Regions from separate parts of the Pseudarthrobacter sp. BRE9 genome, predicted to be linked through region 1. Evidence: riboswitches for the same ligand, from Rfam matches in the RefSeq annotation. Region 1 holds a riboswitch; each other region holds the start of a gene.
What was found. A riboswitch is a leader RNA that binds a small molecule or an ion and turns the genes downstream of it on or off. The one in region 1 is predicted to bind thiamine pyrophosphate.
Positions count from the first base shown of each region.

Region 2: another riboswitch for thiamine pyrophosphate. It lies ahead of Q9R31_RS10690 (ECF transporter S component); the one in region 1 lies ahead of thiO (glycine oxidase ThiO).
Region 3: another riboswitch for thiamine pyrophosphate. It lies ahead of thiC (phosphomethylpyrimidine synthase ThiC); the one in region 1 lies ahead of thiO (glycine oxidase ThiO).
Region 4: another riboswitch for thiamine pyrophosphate. It lies ahead of thiD (bifunctional hydroxymethylpyrimidine kinase/phosphomethylpyrimidine kinase); the one in region 1 lies ahead of thiO (glycine oxidase ThiO).

Region 1 covers NZ_JAUZUY010000001.1:349,041-353,042, forward strand. Annotated here, with positions in the region: gene Q9R31_RS01535 (hypothetical protein) at 1-103, shown strand, start outside; gene Q9R31_RS01540 (thiazole synthase) at 201-1,016, opposite strand; gene thiS (sulfur carrier protein ThiS) at 1,021-1,257, opposite strand; gene thiO (glycine oxidase ThiO) at 1,254-2,555, opposite strand; TPP riboswitch at 2,548-2,666, opposite strand; gene thiE (thiamine phosphate synthase) at 2,694-3,428, shown strand; gene Q9R31_RS01560 (RNB domain-containing ribonuclease) at 3,465-4,002, shown strand, end outside.
Region 2 covers NZ_JAUZUY010000004.1:198,614-202,615, forward strand. Annotated here, with positions in the region: gene Q9R31_RS10685 (ATP-binding cassette domain-containing protein) at 1-817, opposite strand, end outside; gene Q9R31_RS10690 (ECF transporter S component) at 834-1,457, opposite strand; TPP riboswitch at 1,525-1,664, opposite strand; gene Q9R31_RS10695 (heme-degrading domain-containing protein) at 1,748-2,290, shown strand; gene Q9R31_RS10700 (iron-containing redox enzyme family protein) at 2,454-3,509, shown strand; gene Q9R31_RS10705 (glycosyltransferase family 2 protein) at 3,458-4,002, shown strand, end outside.
Region 3 covers NZ_JAUZUY010000001.1:18,276-22,277, forward strand. Annotated here, with positions in the region: gene Q9R31_RS00115 (amidohydrolase family protein) at 1-926, opposite strand, end outside; TPP riboswitch at 1,006-1,113, shown strand; gene thiC (phosphomethylpyrimidine synthase ThiC) at 1,109-2,935, shown strand; gene Q9R31_RS00125 (alpha/beta hydrolase) at 2,932-3,666, opposite strand; gene ffh (signal recognition particle protein) at 3,780-4,002, opposite strand, start outside.
Region 4 covers NZ_JAUZUY010000002.1:619,945-623,946, reverse strand. Annotated here, with positions in the region: gene Q9R31_RS07780 (Rne/Rng family ribonuclease) at 1-2,701, shown strand, start outside; TPP riboswitch at 2,853-2,950, shown strand; gene thiD (bifunctional hydroxymethylpyrimidine kinase/phosphomethylpyrimidine kinase) at 2,958-4,002, shown strand, end outside.

The sequences.
Region 1 (4,002 bases):
CGTCGTTCTTGGCATTGCTGCCGCCGTCGCCGCTGTCGTCTACGTGGGCCGCACGCGTGCCCGCCACGATGCCGAGCGGCTGACGGCGATCCTGCGGCGCTGAGCTTCAGCTGGCCGGCTCCTACGGACAGAACTTAAACGGCCGTGGCCACCACCCCCGGGTGGTGGCCACAGCCGTTTAAACAGAAATGGCGGGTGTCCTAAAGGAACTCTGCGCGGCCTTCCATTGCCGACGACGCGAGGGCGTGCTCCCGGCGCGGGATGCGCCCTGCCGCCCTGGCCATCCTTCCGGCCATTACCGCGTGCTTGAAGGCCTCACCCATGAGCGTTGGGTTCTGCGCCCGGGTCACCGCCGTGGCCAGCAGCACGGCGTCGCAGCCCAGCTCCATGGCAAGCGCGGCGTCCGAGGCCGTACCGATTCCGGCATCCAGGACCACAGGCACGGAGGCCCGGGAAACGATGAGCTCAATGTTGTGCGGGTTCAGGATCCCCAGTCCGGTGCCGATCGGGGCACCCAGCGGCATGACGGCGGTGGCGCCAAGGTTCTCCAGCCGCAGCGCCAGCACGGGATCGTCATTGGTGTAGGCGAAGACCTTAAAGCCGCGGTTGACCAGCTGCTCCGTGGCCTCGACGAGTTCCACGGCGTCCGGCAGGAGGGTTTGTTCATCCGCGATGACCTCCAGCTTCACCCAGTCGGTCTCCAGCGCCTCCCTGGCCAGTTCCGCGGTCAGGACCGCGTCCCTGGCGGTGAAGCAGCCGGCGGTGTTGGGCAGGACCCGGATCCCATGGTCAACCAGCAGCTGGAACAGCGAGCCGGTTTCCGCCGTGGAGTAGCGCCGCATGGCCACGGTGGTCAACGCGGTGCCGGAGGCCAGGAGCGCGGCGCCCAGGCCATCGAGGCTGGGTGCTCCCCCGGTACCCATAATGAGCCTGGATCCGAGGGCGACGCCGTCGATCACCAGGGCGTCGCCGGCCCCGGCATGTCCTGCGGGATTGATGGTGCTGGTTTCGGTCATGGCGTCAGCCTCCCTGTACTGCTGTGACAAGTTCGATGTCGTCGCCCTCGGCGAGCGCGGTGGCGAACCATTGGCTGCGCGGCACCACCTGGGCGTTATGCGCGACGGCGACACCCAGCTTCCCGCCGTCCGTCGCCTGCCCGTTGTCAGCCAGCGGGCGTCCGGTGACCTGGCTGACCAGCGTGGTGATGGAAGCGCCATCGGCCACGGTGTGCTGGTTTCCGTTAAGGATGATGTTCACGCTGTCTCCTTGATGTAAGGGCTTGTTGCTGCCGTTGCCGGCCTGGAGAACCGGTCCGGGCTGAAGGGTGCCCAGCGGGGGTCGGCTTGTCCGTCCAACAGCTCCCTGCAGATGGCCGCCGCCGCGGGAGTGAGCAGGACGCCGTGCCGGAAGAACCCGGTGGCAATGATGAGTCCCGGGACATGCCCGGCCTGTCCGCTGCCGGATCCAAGTGCCACGGGCACCCGGCCCAGGAGAGGAGCGTTGTCGGGAGTTCCCGGGCGGGCACGGGCCGTGGATTCCAGGAGTTCAAGTTCAGCGACGGCGGGCACCAGCGACTGGGCGTCCCGCAGCAGCTGGTACACGCCGCCGGCGCTGACGGCATCGGAGAGGGCGTCCTCCCGTTGGGTGGCTCCGATCACCACGGTCCCGTCCTGCCGGGGGACGATGTACACCGGAATGCCGTGGACCAGGCCGCGGACCGTTGACGTCACCAGCGGCTGAAGGTGGCGGGGAACGGCAAGGCGGAGGATGTCCCCGTGCACTGGCCTCAGGGGCAGCTCAAGTCCGTCCGGCAGGCCGTCAAGCGCCCCGGCCTGCAGCCCGTTGGCCACCACGGATTCCGTTGCCAGCACCGTGGCACCGTTGGCCAGGCGGGCACCGGCAACACTCCGGCCCTCCCACAACAGCCCGGCTGCCCGCTCCGGAATGGCGTAGCCGTCCACTGCCCCGGCAACGGCCAGCTCCGGTTCTTCCCGTGCCGCGGCCGCGAGGGCCAGCCTGAGCGTTGACACCAGGCGCCGGGGGTCCACCTGGTGGTCGGCCGGGGTATCCAGGGCGCAGGCAATGGCCGGGCTGAGCAGCGGCTCGCGCTTCCGGGCCTCCCGCACGGTCAGCGGTTCCACCGCCAGCCCGTTGGCCTGCTGGACGGTGCGCAGATCCATCAGTGCCCGGCGGTCGGCCGCGTCGGCACCCACGGCCAGTGTCGGCGTCGTAAGGTATCCGGAATCCGCGCCGGTTGCACTCCCCAGGGCGGCGGCGAACCCCGGCCAGCGCGATGAGGCGTCCAGCATCAGCTCGAGGAGGTCTTCCTCCTGGTAGTGCAGTTCGCTGACGGGGGCCAGCATGCCGGCGGCTGCCCAGCTGGCGCCGGTACCTGGTGCGTCGTCGATGAGGACCACTGAGCGTCCGGAACGCTGCGCCTCCCAGGCAATTCCGTGCCCCACCACTCCCCCGCCGATGACGGCGACGTCGGCCCGGAGGGTCGAGGGGATGGCGGCGCCGGCGGACCCGGGGTGATGAGTGAAGGGGGTACTCATATGGTTCCTTCCCTACGCCGGCATTAACCGGATCAGGTCAAGCGGTCGGCTCTGACGCCCTCTCAGCCCGGCGCTTTGTGACAGCTGCCGCGGGCTCCCGCAGTACCAGCCCAGTTTAGAGGAACTAGGCTTGCAGGCATGAATGTGTCCACCCCATCCTTTCCCGCAGGCCACCGTGCCCCAGCCACCGAAGTCGTCAATTCACGGGACAGCGACGCCCTCAGGGCGGCCCGGCTGTACCTCTGCACTGATGCGCGCCGGGACCGCGGCGACTTTGCGGAATTTGTTGATGCCGCGTTCGCCGGCGGTGTGGACATCATCCAGCTGCGCGACAAGGCCATCGAGGCTGCGGAGGAACTTGACCTCCTGGCCGTGTTAAAGGAGACGGCGGTGCGGCACGGCAAACTGTGGGCGGTCAATGACCGTGCGGACATCGCCGTTCTCTCCGGGGCTCCGGTGTTCCACATCGGCCAGAAGGACCTTCCGCTGGCCGCAGCGCGGACGCTGGTCAACGGAAATGCCGCCATCGGACTGTCCAGCCACAGCCCGGAGCAGGTGGACACGGCCCTGGCAGCAGCTGCCGGCCCGGCCGGGCTGGACTATTTCTGCGTGGGTCCGGTCTGGGCGACGCCCACCAAGCCCGGCAGGGCCGCCGTCGGACCCGGCCTGGTGAAGTACGCCGCCGAAGCCTCACGGAAGGCCGCGGATCCGGTGCCCTGGTTCGCCATTGGCGGCATCGGCCATGGAAATGTCCAGGAGGTTGCGGAAGCCGGTGCGCGCAGGATCGTGGTGGTCCGCGCCATCACCGAGGCCCCCGATCCTGCCGCCGCCGCTGCTTCCCTCCTCGACGCGCTGGATGCCGCCGGCTCCTGATGCCAGATCCGTGGACTTGGAGCTAGGCTGATTTTTGTGTCACATCATCGGCTGGCCCCCAACGTCCATGACCACAGGAACGCCCTCGAAGAGGCGTTGGGCCTGCTGCGGACGGAACTCGAACTGCCGGGACCGTATCCGCCTGAGGCCGTGGCCGATGCCCGGGCCGCCGTGGCAGCGCTGAAACTGCCGTCCTACGACCTGACCGCCGTGGAGTTCGTGACCATCGATCCGGCGTCGTCCACGGATCTGGACCAGGCCGTGTTCATCGAACCGGACGGGAACGGTTACCGGGTGCTGTACGCGATCGCCGATGTTCCGGCTTTTGTGGCGCCGGGAGGTCCGCTGGATGCTGAAACCCGGCGACGCGGCCAGACCTTCTACGCTCCGGACGGCCGGATTCCACTGCATCCGGAAGTGATCAGCGAAGGGGCAGGAAGCCTGTTGCCCGGGCAGGAATGTTCGGCCTTCGTGTGGGATTTCATGCTCGACGGCGACGCGTCCGTTTTGTCGGTAGGCGTCAGGCGGGCGCGGGTCCGCAGCCGCGACAAGCTCAGCTACAAGGGCGCCCAGG
Region 2 (4,002 bases), on a different contig from region 1:
GCCGGGTGGGGGGCACGTAGCCGGGGACCCAGACACCGGCGGCGGCGAGCATGGCCCGCGCCTCCGTGAGCACCCGGTCCGGCGGCCCGTCCAGGAGCACGGCAGGATCAGTGGCGGAGCCCGGCTGCAGGACCACGATCCGGTCCACCAGGTCCTTCCACACCGAAACCCGGTGCTCCACCACCACCAGCGTGGCCCCGGTCTTGTCCAGGCAGCGCGCCACAGCATCGCGGACCTCCAGCACGCCGTCCGGGTCCAGGTTGGCGGTTGGCTCATCCAGCAGGATCAGGCCCGGGCGCATGGCCAGGATGCCGGCCAGCGCCAGGCGCTGCTTCTGCCCGCCGGACAGGGCCGACGTCGGGTGGTCCAGCGGGAGGTGGGACAGTCCGACGTCGGCAAGCGCCTCGTGCACCCGCGCCCAGATGGCGTCCCGCGGCACCGCAAGGTTCTCGGCGCCGAAGGCGACGTCGTCCCCTACGCGCGACAGGACCACCTGGGTCTCGGGGTCCTGCTGCATGAGTCCGGCACGCCCGCGCCGGGCGCGGGGCACGGCGCCGTCAACCAGCAGCGAACCCGACTCGGCGGCATCCCCAGCCTCGCCGCCGTCGTCGTTAATGTCCCCCAGCACCCCTGCGAGCGCATGCAGGAGCGTGGACTTCCCGGCGCCCGAGGGGCCGAGCAGGAGCACCCGCTCCCCGGGACTGATGTCCAGGTCAAGGGCGTGGACGGCAGGCTTGGCCCTGCCGGCGTGCCGCCAGCCCCAGCCTTGGGCCGTGACGGCGGCAGGGCGGACTGCCGCGTCCTGGGCGGGTGCCATTAGGAGACCGGTGCCATCAGGAGAAGACAGGCTCCGTGGCAGCCTTGCGCGAGGCGAAGGAGCTCAGCACGCCTGTACGCGCCAGCCCGCGGGTGGCCACCCAGGACAGGGCGCCGGCGATGATTGCGCCGGAGATGGTGGTGAGCACGATGTAGGCCAGCTTGTCCGCACCGGAGTAGGCGATGTTCCAGCCCCAGGGCGCGAAGGAGTCGTTCAGGCCGCAGAAGAAACCGGCAGCCGCTCCAGCGAGCAGGGAGACGGGCAGGTTGAACTTGCGGTAGACGAAGATGGCGAAGATGATTTCGGCGCCCAGGCCCTGGATGAAGCCGGAGAAGAGAACGGACGCGCCGTACTGGGAGCCCATGAGGAGTTCCCCGGTGGCAGCGACTGTTTCACAGAACAGCGCGGCGCCGGGCTTGCGGATGATCAGCATTCCCAGGACGCCGGGAATCATCCAGCCGCCGGCAATGATGCCGGTGAGGGGAGGGTAGGCCGCGGTCATGGGGGCAGACAGTGCGGCGGCCGCCTGGTCCCACGCCCAGAAAATAACGCCGCCGGCGATGGCCACCAGCGCAGCCACGACGATGTCCACGACGCGCCAGGACTTGCTGGTGGTCTTCTTGATTGATGCAGTGCTCATGTGATCCTCCTGGGAAACAGGAGGGGAAAGTGGACCCGGCTGACGGCCTGTAGCCGTGCAGCCGCGGCACTTTGAGAACTCGACTCCCTTGCGCCGGTACTAACCGGATCAGGTTCGAGGGTCTGCGGCTGTCCGCACTCTCAGCGCCCACCTGCGGTACCCGGCGTGTGCCAGATGCCCGACGGCGGCGCTCCCCTGTCGTTCGTAGTGTTGCTTTTCGTTGGGTAAGGCTTTTGATTGCCCTTCCGGGCGTGGTCAAGTTTACACCGGGCGGGGGTAGATTGAAGGCCATGAGCGCCATTCCACCGGATGTGACCGGGTTCGATCCTGATTCCGCCGACGCCCAGCCGGAGGGCTCCCTGGAGGCGTTGATCGGCCGCGTCGAGGCGGAGGTCCGGGAGCTCCATTTCCCCGGGTTTTCGGCGGATGACGCGCTGAACCTGGGCCTGCTTCTGGTGGAACTGGGCAAGGAGCGGTCCCTTCCCATCGCCATCGACATCACCAAGGGCGAGCAGGTCCTGTTCCACGTCGCACTGCCGGGCGCCACCCCGGACAACGGGCACTGGATCCGGGCCAAGCAGCGCACTGCCGCCCGGTATGAAGTGCCGTCCCTTTTGGTGGGGCTGCGCGGCCGGCTGGGCGGCGGCCGGATTGAGGACAACGCCTGGTTCGACCAGTCCCGGTACGCAGCCCATGGAGGCGCATTTCCCATCTACGTCACCGGCGTAGGAGCGGTGGCCACGGTCACCGTCTCCGGATTGCCGCAGCTGCAGGACCATGACCTGGTGGTGGAGGCGCTGCGCGACATCCTGGGGTCGGCACTGTCCGACTGAACGCTGAAGGACCAGCAAAACCCCCTATATGGAAAGCCTGCTTAGCTTTCCATTAGTAATCATGCTTACTATATTGTCCCCCGGGTTTCGAGGAGGACAGGGCATGGCAGTCACCATGGGCGGTCCCGCGTTCGTTCCCACCAGCGGCAGACCAAGGAGCACCATGAGAATCCCGGAAAGCAGAGGTCCCCTCAGCAGCGCCCTCTTCGCGGTCCTTGCGCAGGCTCCGGATGGCGCCGGGACGGAACTGGACGGACTGCACCGCTTGGCGGCGGCGCAGGTGGCCGGCACCGGTGACATCATTGGCGACGAGGACATCCAGCTGACCCTCTTCTGCCTCTACGAACTCCACTACTCCGGCCTGGACGGCGTCTCCGACGATTGGGAGTGGGAGCCGGCCTTGATCAGGGTCCGGCAACTGATCGAGAGACCGTTCGAAGCAGCCCTCCGCACCGCCGCACAGCAGGCTGCCGGGGACGTCGAACTACCCACCGGTGTTGCCATGACCAGCGATCAGGTAGCGGACGTCCTGTTCGGCCTCGCCGCCACGGACACCGGTCCCAGCGTCTCCCGCTACGTTGCCAGGAAGGCAACCCTGGAACAGCTCCGGGAGTTCCTGATCCACAAATCCGTGTACCAGCTGAAGGAAGCCGACCCGCACACGTGGGCCATCCCGCGCCTTAGCGGCCGGCCCAAAGCGGCGCTGGTGGAAATCCAGGCGGACGAGTACGGCGGCGGCCGCCCGGACCGGATGCACAGCGCCCTGTTCGCCAGGACCATGCGCGGCCTGGGCCTCGACGACAGCTACGGCGCCTACCTCGATGCCGTCCCCGCCGTCTCCCTCGCATCGGTAAACCTCATGTCACTCTGCGGACTGAACCGGCGGCTCCGCGGTGCCATCACCGGCCACCTGGCAATCTACGAAATGACCTCCTCCCAGCCCAACCGGTTCTACGGCAACGGATTCCGCCGGCACGGATTCGGTACGGACGTCACCCACTACTTCGACGAGCACGTGGAGGCCGACGCCGTCCACGAGCAGATCGCGGGGCGTGACCTCGCCGGCGGCCTCGTCGAAGCCGAGCCGGAACTCCTCGCGGACGTCCTGTTCGGGGCGACCGCCGTCATGGCCATCGACAACCGCCTTTCCGCCCACTTGATGACGTCGTGGGAAGCAGGGACATCATCGCTGCGGGCGGCCGTACCGGCGGCAGCATGACGGGCGGACCTCCGGCAGGGCAGGGGCCGCACCCCTCCGCAACCTCCTGCGCGGAGTACATCCTTCCCCTGCGCTGGACCAGGGATTCCGGACTGGCCGAACTTTCGGACTATCTCCGGCGCCTGGTGGAATGGATGCCCGTCACCGTGGTGGATGGTTCCGACGCCAGCCTCTTCGAACGCCACCGCGCTGCGTTCCCGGCAGCGGTGCGCCACCTCCGGCCGGACCCCGATGTTTCCCCGGACCGCACTTCCCCGGACCACCTGGGCGGCGGGGGCGCCGGGGGCGGCGCCAACAACGGAAAGGTGGCCGGGGTGATGACCGGCGTGCGCTCCTCCAGCGCAGAATTTCTTGTCATTGCCGACGACGACGTCCGCTACACGCGCGAGGCCCTCGCCGCCGTCGTCCATCACCTGGCGTCGGCAGACGTGGTCCGGCCGCAGAACTACTTCGATCCCCGCCCCTGGCACGCACAGTGGGACACGGCCAGGAC
Region 3 (4,002 bases), 330 kb from region 1:
TCCAGGGCCGCCTCCATGGGCAGGCCTGCCCGGTGCAGGGCGAGGACCTCATCGGCGATCCTGCCGTGGCGGATCACGCTGCCTGCATCCGTGCCGGCAAAGATTCGCACCCCGGCGGCATGGGCCTCGGCCACCCGTTCCAGCCTGCGTTCCCAGAGGGCGCGCATGTGCGCCGCATAGCGTGGGAACTTGGCATCTGCCTGTGCAGCGATGTCGGGGAAGGTTGCAATGTTGATGAGGGTGGGCACGATCGGCACACCCTGTTCCACGAACCGGGGCAGGTGGCGGGGCAGCAGCCCCGTGGCGTGCTCGATGCAGTCAATGCCGGCGTCCAGCATCTGGTCCAGGGTGTCCTCGGCAAAGCAATGCGCAGTGACCCGGGCACCTTCGTCATGGGCAGCCTGGACAGCATCACGCACGACGGCGGCAGGAAAGGAGGGCGCGAGGTCGCCGGCGCCCCGGTCGATCCAGTCGCCCACCAGCTTGACCCAGCCGTCGCCGTCGCGCGCCTGCTTTCGGACGGCCTCCGCGAGCCTGCCGGGCTCCACCTCCTCGGCGAAACCGCGCAGGTAGCGCCGCGTGCGGGCTACATGGCGTCCGGCACGGATCAGCACCGGGAAGTCCCGGCCGCCCTGCATCCAGCGGGTGTCGGCAGGTGAGCCGGCGTCGCGGACCAGCAGTGTTCCGGCGTTGAGGTCGGCCAGCGCCTGGGCCCGTGCAACGGCGGGTTCGACAGGGCCGGCGGGGCCAAGCCCGATGTGGCAGTGGGCGTCCGCAAACCCCGGCAGCACCCAGCCGTCGAGTACCCGCTCCGGAGGGGCAGCGGGCCGGCTGAATGTGAGTTTGCCGTCCACCGACCAGAGTCCATGGCGTACCCGGTCCGGTGCGGTCAGGACGGGTCCGCGAAAGTAGATGATGTCTGCCATCGGGCTTCCTTTCGATGCCCGGTCAGGCTAGCACCCGCGAATGTGACAAGGCTCTTCCCGGGGCCTGTGGTAGCTTCTTTCCTGACCACACGGGTGCCCTTGCAGGGGCTGAGATCGGGCTGACGCAGCCTGCGACCGTTGAACCTGTCCGGGTAATGCCGGCGAAGGAAGTGAGTATTCCCTTGAGTACGCAAAACACCCAGTTGAACCCTGCCCACCAGCCGTCCGCCGGGAAGTCCGGCGCTGATCCGGTGCCACAGGTGACCCAGTCCCTGACGTCGCATTCGCTGGCGTTCATTGACGACGCCGCCTCCGGAATCCGGGTACCGGTGACGGAAATTGCCCTGGAGCCGTCACCCAACGGGCAGCCGAACGCACCTTTCCGGACCTACCGGACCGCCGGCCCGGGCAGCGACCCGGTCCGCGGCCTGGAGCCCTTCCGCGCGGAGTGGATCGTGGCGCGCGGGGATACCGAGGCCTACAGCGGCAGGGAACGCAACCTGCTCGACGACGGCCGCTCGGCCGTCCGCCGGGGGGCTGCCTCGGCGGAGTGGAAGGGGGCGCAGCCGGTGCCCCGCCGCGCCGTCGACGGCCGGACGGTGACCCAGATGCACTACGCCCGGCAGGGAATCATCACGCAGGAAATGCGATTCGTGGCGCTCCGCGAGAACTGCGACGTGGAGCTGGTCCGGAGCGAACTGGCTGCCGGCCGGGCCATCATCCCGAACAACATCAACCATCCGGAGTCCGAGCCGATGATCATCGGCAAGGCGTTCCTGGTGAAGATCAACGCCAACATCGGCAACTCGGCCGTGACGAGCTCCATCGCCGAAGAGGTGGACAAGCTGCAGTGGGCCACGCAATGGGGCGCCGACACCGTGATGGACCTGTCCACCGGCGACGATATCCACACCACACGGGAATGGATCATCCGCAACTCCCCCGTCCCGATCGGTACCGTGCCGATCTACCAGGCCCTGGAAAAAGTGAACGGCGAGGCCAACGCACTGACCTGGGAGATCTTCCGGGACACGGTGATTGAACAGTGTGAGCAGGGCGTGGACTATATGACCATCCACGCCGGGGTGTTGCTTCGGTATGTGCCGCTGACTGCCAACCGCGTGACGGGCATTGTCTCGCGCGGCGGCTCGATTATGGCCGGATGGTGTCTGGCCCATCACCAGGAGAACTTCCTCTACACACACTTCGACGAACTGTGCGAAATCTTCGCGAAGTACGACGTTGCCTTCTCCCTGGGGGACGGCCTGCGCCCCGGCTCAACGGCGGACGCCAACGACGCCGCCCAGTTCGCGGAACTGGACACGCTCGCCGAGCTCACCCAGCGCGCATGGGAGTACGACGTGCAGGTGATGGTGGAAGGGCCCGGCCACGTTCCCTTCCACCTGGTGCGCGAAAACGTCGAACGGCAGCAGGAACTGTGCAAGGGGGCGCCGTTCTACACCCTGGGGCCGCTGGTGACAGACGTTGCCCCCGGCTATGACCACATCACGTCGGCAATCGGCGCCACCGAAATTGCCCGTTACGGCACCGCGATGCTGTGCTACGTCACCCCGAAGGAACACCTGGGCCTGCCCAACAAGGACGACGTGAAGACCGGCGTGATCACCTACAAGATTGCCGCCCACGCCGCGGACCTGGCCAAAGGCCACCCGGGGGCGCGCGAACGGGACGACGCATTGTCCAAGGCGCGGTTCGAATTCCGCTGGCGGGACCAGTTCGCGTTGTCCCTTGACCCGGTGACGGCGGAGGCGTTCCACGACGAGACCCTGCCGGCGGAGCCCGCCAAGACGGCGCATTTCTGTTCGATGTGCGGGCCCAAGTTCTGCTCCATGCGGATCAGCCAGGACATCCGGGACGAATTTGGCTCCGCGGAGGCCCAGGCTGCGCGCGCCGGTGTGGCATCCGGGATGCGGGAGAAGAGCGAAGAGTTCCTGGCGGCCGGCGGCAAGGTCTACCTGCCCGAGCTGCGCCTTCCTGCCGGGAGCTAGGAGGCCCGGGCGGGCTGGCTCCGGCTGACCTGGCTGATGAACTGCCGGATCGCCCGGTCCCCGTCCGGGGAGTCATGGGGCCGGTGCCCTCCCGCGGCAACGCGGTGCAGGGCGCCGGTCTCCCGGAGATAGCCGGCAATTTCCTCGTAAAGCGGCTCCCACCCGCCGGTCAGGACCAGCGTGGGCACACCGGGAACGATGTGCAGCGGCGCCTCCCACGAGGGGGCCTGGAGCCGCAGCCTGCGGGCGGACCTTTTTTCCTCCGTGGTGGCGGGCTGCTGGAGGTCGGTGGCAAAGACCCGCCTGACGAATTCACGCTGGAAGTCTTCGTCGCTGAGCTGGTGGCGGACGTCGAAGAGGGGCTGCATCAGGCTGATGTGGGCTGCCGTGGCCGGAAGCTCTGCCGTCAGGGAGAGGCAGGCCGGCTCCACGAGGGTCAACGAAAAGACCAGGTCCGGACGTTCGACAGCGGCCATCATGGCCGCGATGGCCCCCTGGGCGTGCGCCACCACATGCCCTCCGGCGGCGCCCCGCCCGTCATCGGCCAGGGACCGCAGGATAATGGCGGTGTCCTCGGCGAAGGAGGACTCAAGGGGCTCCGCCACGGCATCAAAGCCGTGCCGGCGGAGGAACAATGCGTCATAGGACAGTGCCATGCCGTGCTGGCGCGGCCACGCGGCGGCGCCAAAAGTCCCGGCGCCGTGCACGAAAACTACCCTCTGCTTGAACATGTCCCAACCCTATTCCACGGCACTGACATCCCCCGGGAACCATCCCAAGTAAGTAGCGCCAAGTGTCGTTATGAACCGTCAAAACGACACTTGGCGCTACTCAGTTGGGGTTGCTACTTGCCCAGGAACTTGTCGAAGCCCTTGGGAAGGTTCAGCTGGGACGGATCGAAGTCGCCGCCCTGCTGGCCGAAGGCAGCACCAGTGGGCAGTGCCTTCGCAGCGTTGGCACGGCGGGCCTCCGCCTCCTTGCGCTCCTGGGCAGCCTTGGCCGGGTTGCCGGACTTTGCCTTCGTCTTCTTGGGCGCGTTCTTGGCGTTCTTCCGTGCACCGCCGCCG
Region 4 (4,002 bases), on a different contig from region 1:
CCTGGAGCCTGCAACTCCCACGTCCGTGATCTTCCAGGCGCCGGACCTCAGCACCGTGGTCCGTCCCGCAGTGCCCGCCGTCGAGGAGCCTGAAGAGGAAGAGACCGACGACGGCGACGATTCCTCCGGCCGCCGCCGGCGCCGCAGCCGGGGACGCAGGGGCCGCAGCCGCATCGGCGACAGCGCAGACGAGGACATCGAGGGCGACAACGCCGAGGCCGACGCCGAGGACGAGGCCGACGAAGACAGCGCCGTGCAGCTGGAGGAGGGTGTCACCTCCCGCCGCCGCCGTCGCCGCCGCCGCGGTGACCAGGACCTCGAACTGACGGGCGGCGGGGAAGACGACCCGCCCAACACCGTCACCCGCGTCCGTGCGCCGCGCGCCGTCACCGAAGCGCCGGTCAGCAACCGGGTCACCAGTGTCAAGGGTTCCACCCGCCTGGAGGCCAAGAAGCAGCGCCGCCGCGAGTCCCGCGATACCGGCCGCCGCCGCACCGTCATCACCGAAGCAGAGTTCCTGGCCCGCCGCGAATCCGTGGACCGGCAGATGATCGTCCGCCAGCGCGACGACAGGATCCAGATCGCCGTCCTCGAGGACGGCGTCCTGGCCGAACACTTCGTGTCCAAAACCCAGCAGGACTCGCTCATCGGCAACGTGTACCTGGGCAAGGTCCAGAACGTGCTGCCGTCCATGGAAGCTGCGTTCGTGGACATCGGGCGCGGCCGCAACGCCGTGCTGTACGCCGGCGAAGTGAACTGGGAAGCCGTCAACCTCGAAGGCAAGCAGCGCCGGATCGAGAACGCGCTGAAGTCGGGCGACACCGTCCTGGTCCAGGTCACCAAGGACCCCGTGGGCCACAAGGGCGCCCGGCTCACCAGCCAGATCTCCCTTCCCGGCCGCTACCTGGTGTACGTACCCGGCGGTTCGATGACCGGCATCTCCCGGAAGCTGCCCGACGTCGAGCGCAACCGCCTCAAGCGCATCCTCAAGGACCGCCTGCCCGAGCACGCCGGCGTCATTGTCCGCACCGCCGCGGAAGGTGCGTCGGAGGAAGAGCTGACGCACGACATCAACCGGCTGCGCGCCCAGTGGGAAGGCATCGAAAGCCAGTCCGCGTCCACCAAGATCCTGGCGCCCGAACTGCTCTACGGCGAACCTGACCTGACCATCAAGGTGGTCCGCGACGTCTTCAACGAGGACTTCTCCAAGCTCATCGTCTCCGGTGAGGAGGCCTGGGACACCATCGAGGCCTATGTCACGTACGTGGCGCCGGACCTGGTGGGCCGCCTCGAGAAGTGGACCAAGGACCAGGACATCTTCTCCGCCTGGCGCATCGACGAGCAGATCCACAAGGCCCTTGAGCGCAAGGTCTTCCTCCCCTCCGGCGGCTCCCTGGTGATCGACCGCACCGAGGCCATGACCGTGGTGGACGTCAACACCGGCAAGTTCACCGGCAGCGGCGGCAACCTGGAGGAAACCGTCACCAAGAACAACCTGGAAGCTGCCGAGGAAGTGGTGCGCCAGCTGCGGCTGCGCGACATCGGCGGCATCATCGTGATCGACTTCATCGACATGGTGCTCGAATCCAACCGCGACCTGGTCCTGCGCCGCCTGGTGGAATGCCTGGGCCGCGACCGGACCAAGCACCAGGTTGCCGAGGTCACCTCGCTGGGCCTGGTCCAGATGACCCGCAAGCGGATGGGGACGGGGCTGCTGGAAGTCTTCGGCGAGCAGTGCGAGGCCTGCGCGGGCCGCGGGGTAGTGACCCACGACGATCCCGTGGAGCACCGCCGCGCCAACATCGTGGCGGCCGAGCACCACGTCCAGCGCACCGACAACCGTCCCGAAGCCCGCGGGGAAGTCCACCGCACCGAGGCGCAGCGGACCGACACCAGCCAGCCCGGAGTCCGTCCAGAGCGCAAACGGCGGCGCGGACGCGGCGGCCAGCAGCCCGAGGCTGTCCCGGCGCCTGCAGTCCATGTCCATACCGTCGTACCGGACGCGGCAGATGCTGAGCGGCATGCCAAGGCAGAAGCCACCAGGCTGGCCCTGGCGAACATCGCCGCCGCTGCGCACGCGGCGCACCTGCATGACGACGAGGTGGCGGCAGCCCGGCAGGTGCCGGCGGTCGAGCCTGCGCCCGCTCCTGCAGAGGAGAAGCACGACGCCGATGCCCCGGCTCGGCCAGCAGCTGTCCTGACGTTCGGCGGCGAGGAAGTCCCGCTTCCGTTCGTGGAGCACGCCGAGGAGCAGCATCCCAAGCCCGCCCTCACACTGGACCGGCTGGCGGAAGCCTTCGCCCACCTTGGCCAGCCGGCTTCGCCCGTGGAGGATGCCCCGGCCAAAGCCGCGGACACGCTGAGGGCACCCGAACCGGCAGCTCCCGAACAGGAGACCGGCGGGGGAGCGGCAACCCGCGCCACCGCGGAAGCTCCGGCGGAAAAGGACTACTCCGACCATACGCTGGAGCAGTCCCGGCAACGCAGGCCGCGGCGCCACCGGGCTGCCAGCCGCGCCCAGGGCGCTGCCAACGAGACCGCTGTCCAGCAGCACGAAAACGTCCAGTCGACGGCTACGGGGCATTCACACGCAGCCAAGGCCCCCGACACCGCTAAAGCACCGGACAACGCTAAAGCGCAACCTGCCGCAGCGTCGGAGCCGATCATCCTCGGCGTCGGAGTCCCTGCCTCCGAGCTCTGAGCCGCGCAAACCAAAAAGGCGCCACCAGGAAGTCCCCGTCGCGTGGTCCGTTCCCCTGAGAATTTCCGGTGGAACGGACCGCACGGCGGGGACTTCCTGCATGCACCGGTGCTGTCACCTTTCCGCCGGTTGCGCCCCAGCAGCTACGCTGGACACCGACACGGGGTGCCGCGCAGAAGGCCGGCTGAGATCCAGACCCGTTGAACCTGTCCGGCTAGTACCGGCGAAGGGATGTCTCTTGTCTTCGACCCTTTCCATGCCCCTGCCCACCGCGCCCGGTGTCCCCTCCGGGCCTCCCGTGGGCCGTGACGTCCCGCGCGTCCTCTCCATCGCCGGCTCCGATCCGTCCGGCGGAGCAGGGATCCAGGCGGACCTCAAAAGCATTGCCGCCCATGGCGGCTACGGCATGGCCGCGATTACCGCCCTCACCGCGCAAAACACCCGCGGCGTGCAGGCTGTGCACGTCCCTCCGGCCGCTTTCCTTGCGCAGCAGCTGGACGCGGTCAGTGATGACATCAGCATCGACGCCGTCAAGATCGGCATGCTGGGTGACGAGTCGGTGATCCGGACTGTCCGCCAGTGGCTCGAAAAGGTCCGTCCCGCCGTCGTGGTCCTTGACCCGGTGATGGTGGCCACCAGCGGCGACCGGCTGCTGCAGGAATCCGCCGAAGCCGCGCTCCGGGAACTGCTGCCCCTTGCCCACCTTCTCACCCCCAACCTGCCCGAGCTCGCGCTGCTGCTGGGCACGGACCCGGCGGCAAGCTGGAACGCTGCACTGGACCAGGGCAGGCGCCTGGCGGATGCCACCGGGGCCACCGTACTGGTCAAGGGCGGCCACCTGGCAGGCATGGACTGCCCGGACGCGCTGGTGAACACCGCGGGCCTGCTGGCACAGGACGTGGTGGAAGTGCAGGGAAAGCGTGTTGCCACGCGCAACAGCCACGGCACCGGCTGTTCCCTGTCCTCTGCCATGGCAACGGTCCAGGCCCGGGTGGGCGACTGGGAGGCATCGCTGCGCACGGTCAAGCCCTGGCTGGCCGGGGCGCTTGAGAACTCCGGCCAGCTGGAGGTGGGCCAGGGGAACGGACCCGTGGACCACTTCCACCATGTGCGGCCGGTCCTGGCGGAAGGCAGCTTCGCGGCCAGGCTGTGGGCGGAAGCCCAACAGGACCTCGCCGGCATCTACGCGCTGGACTTCATCCACGGCCTGGCCTCCGGCGACCTTCCCGAGAAGGACTTTGCCTACTACCTTGCACAGGATGCCCTCTACCTGAACGGCTACTCCCGCGTGCTGGCGCGGG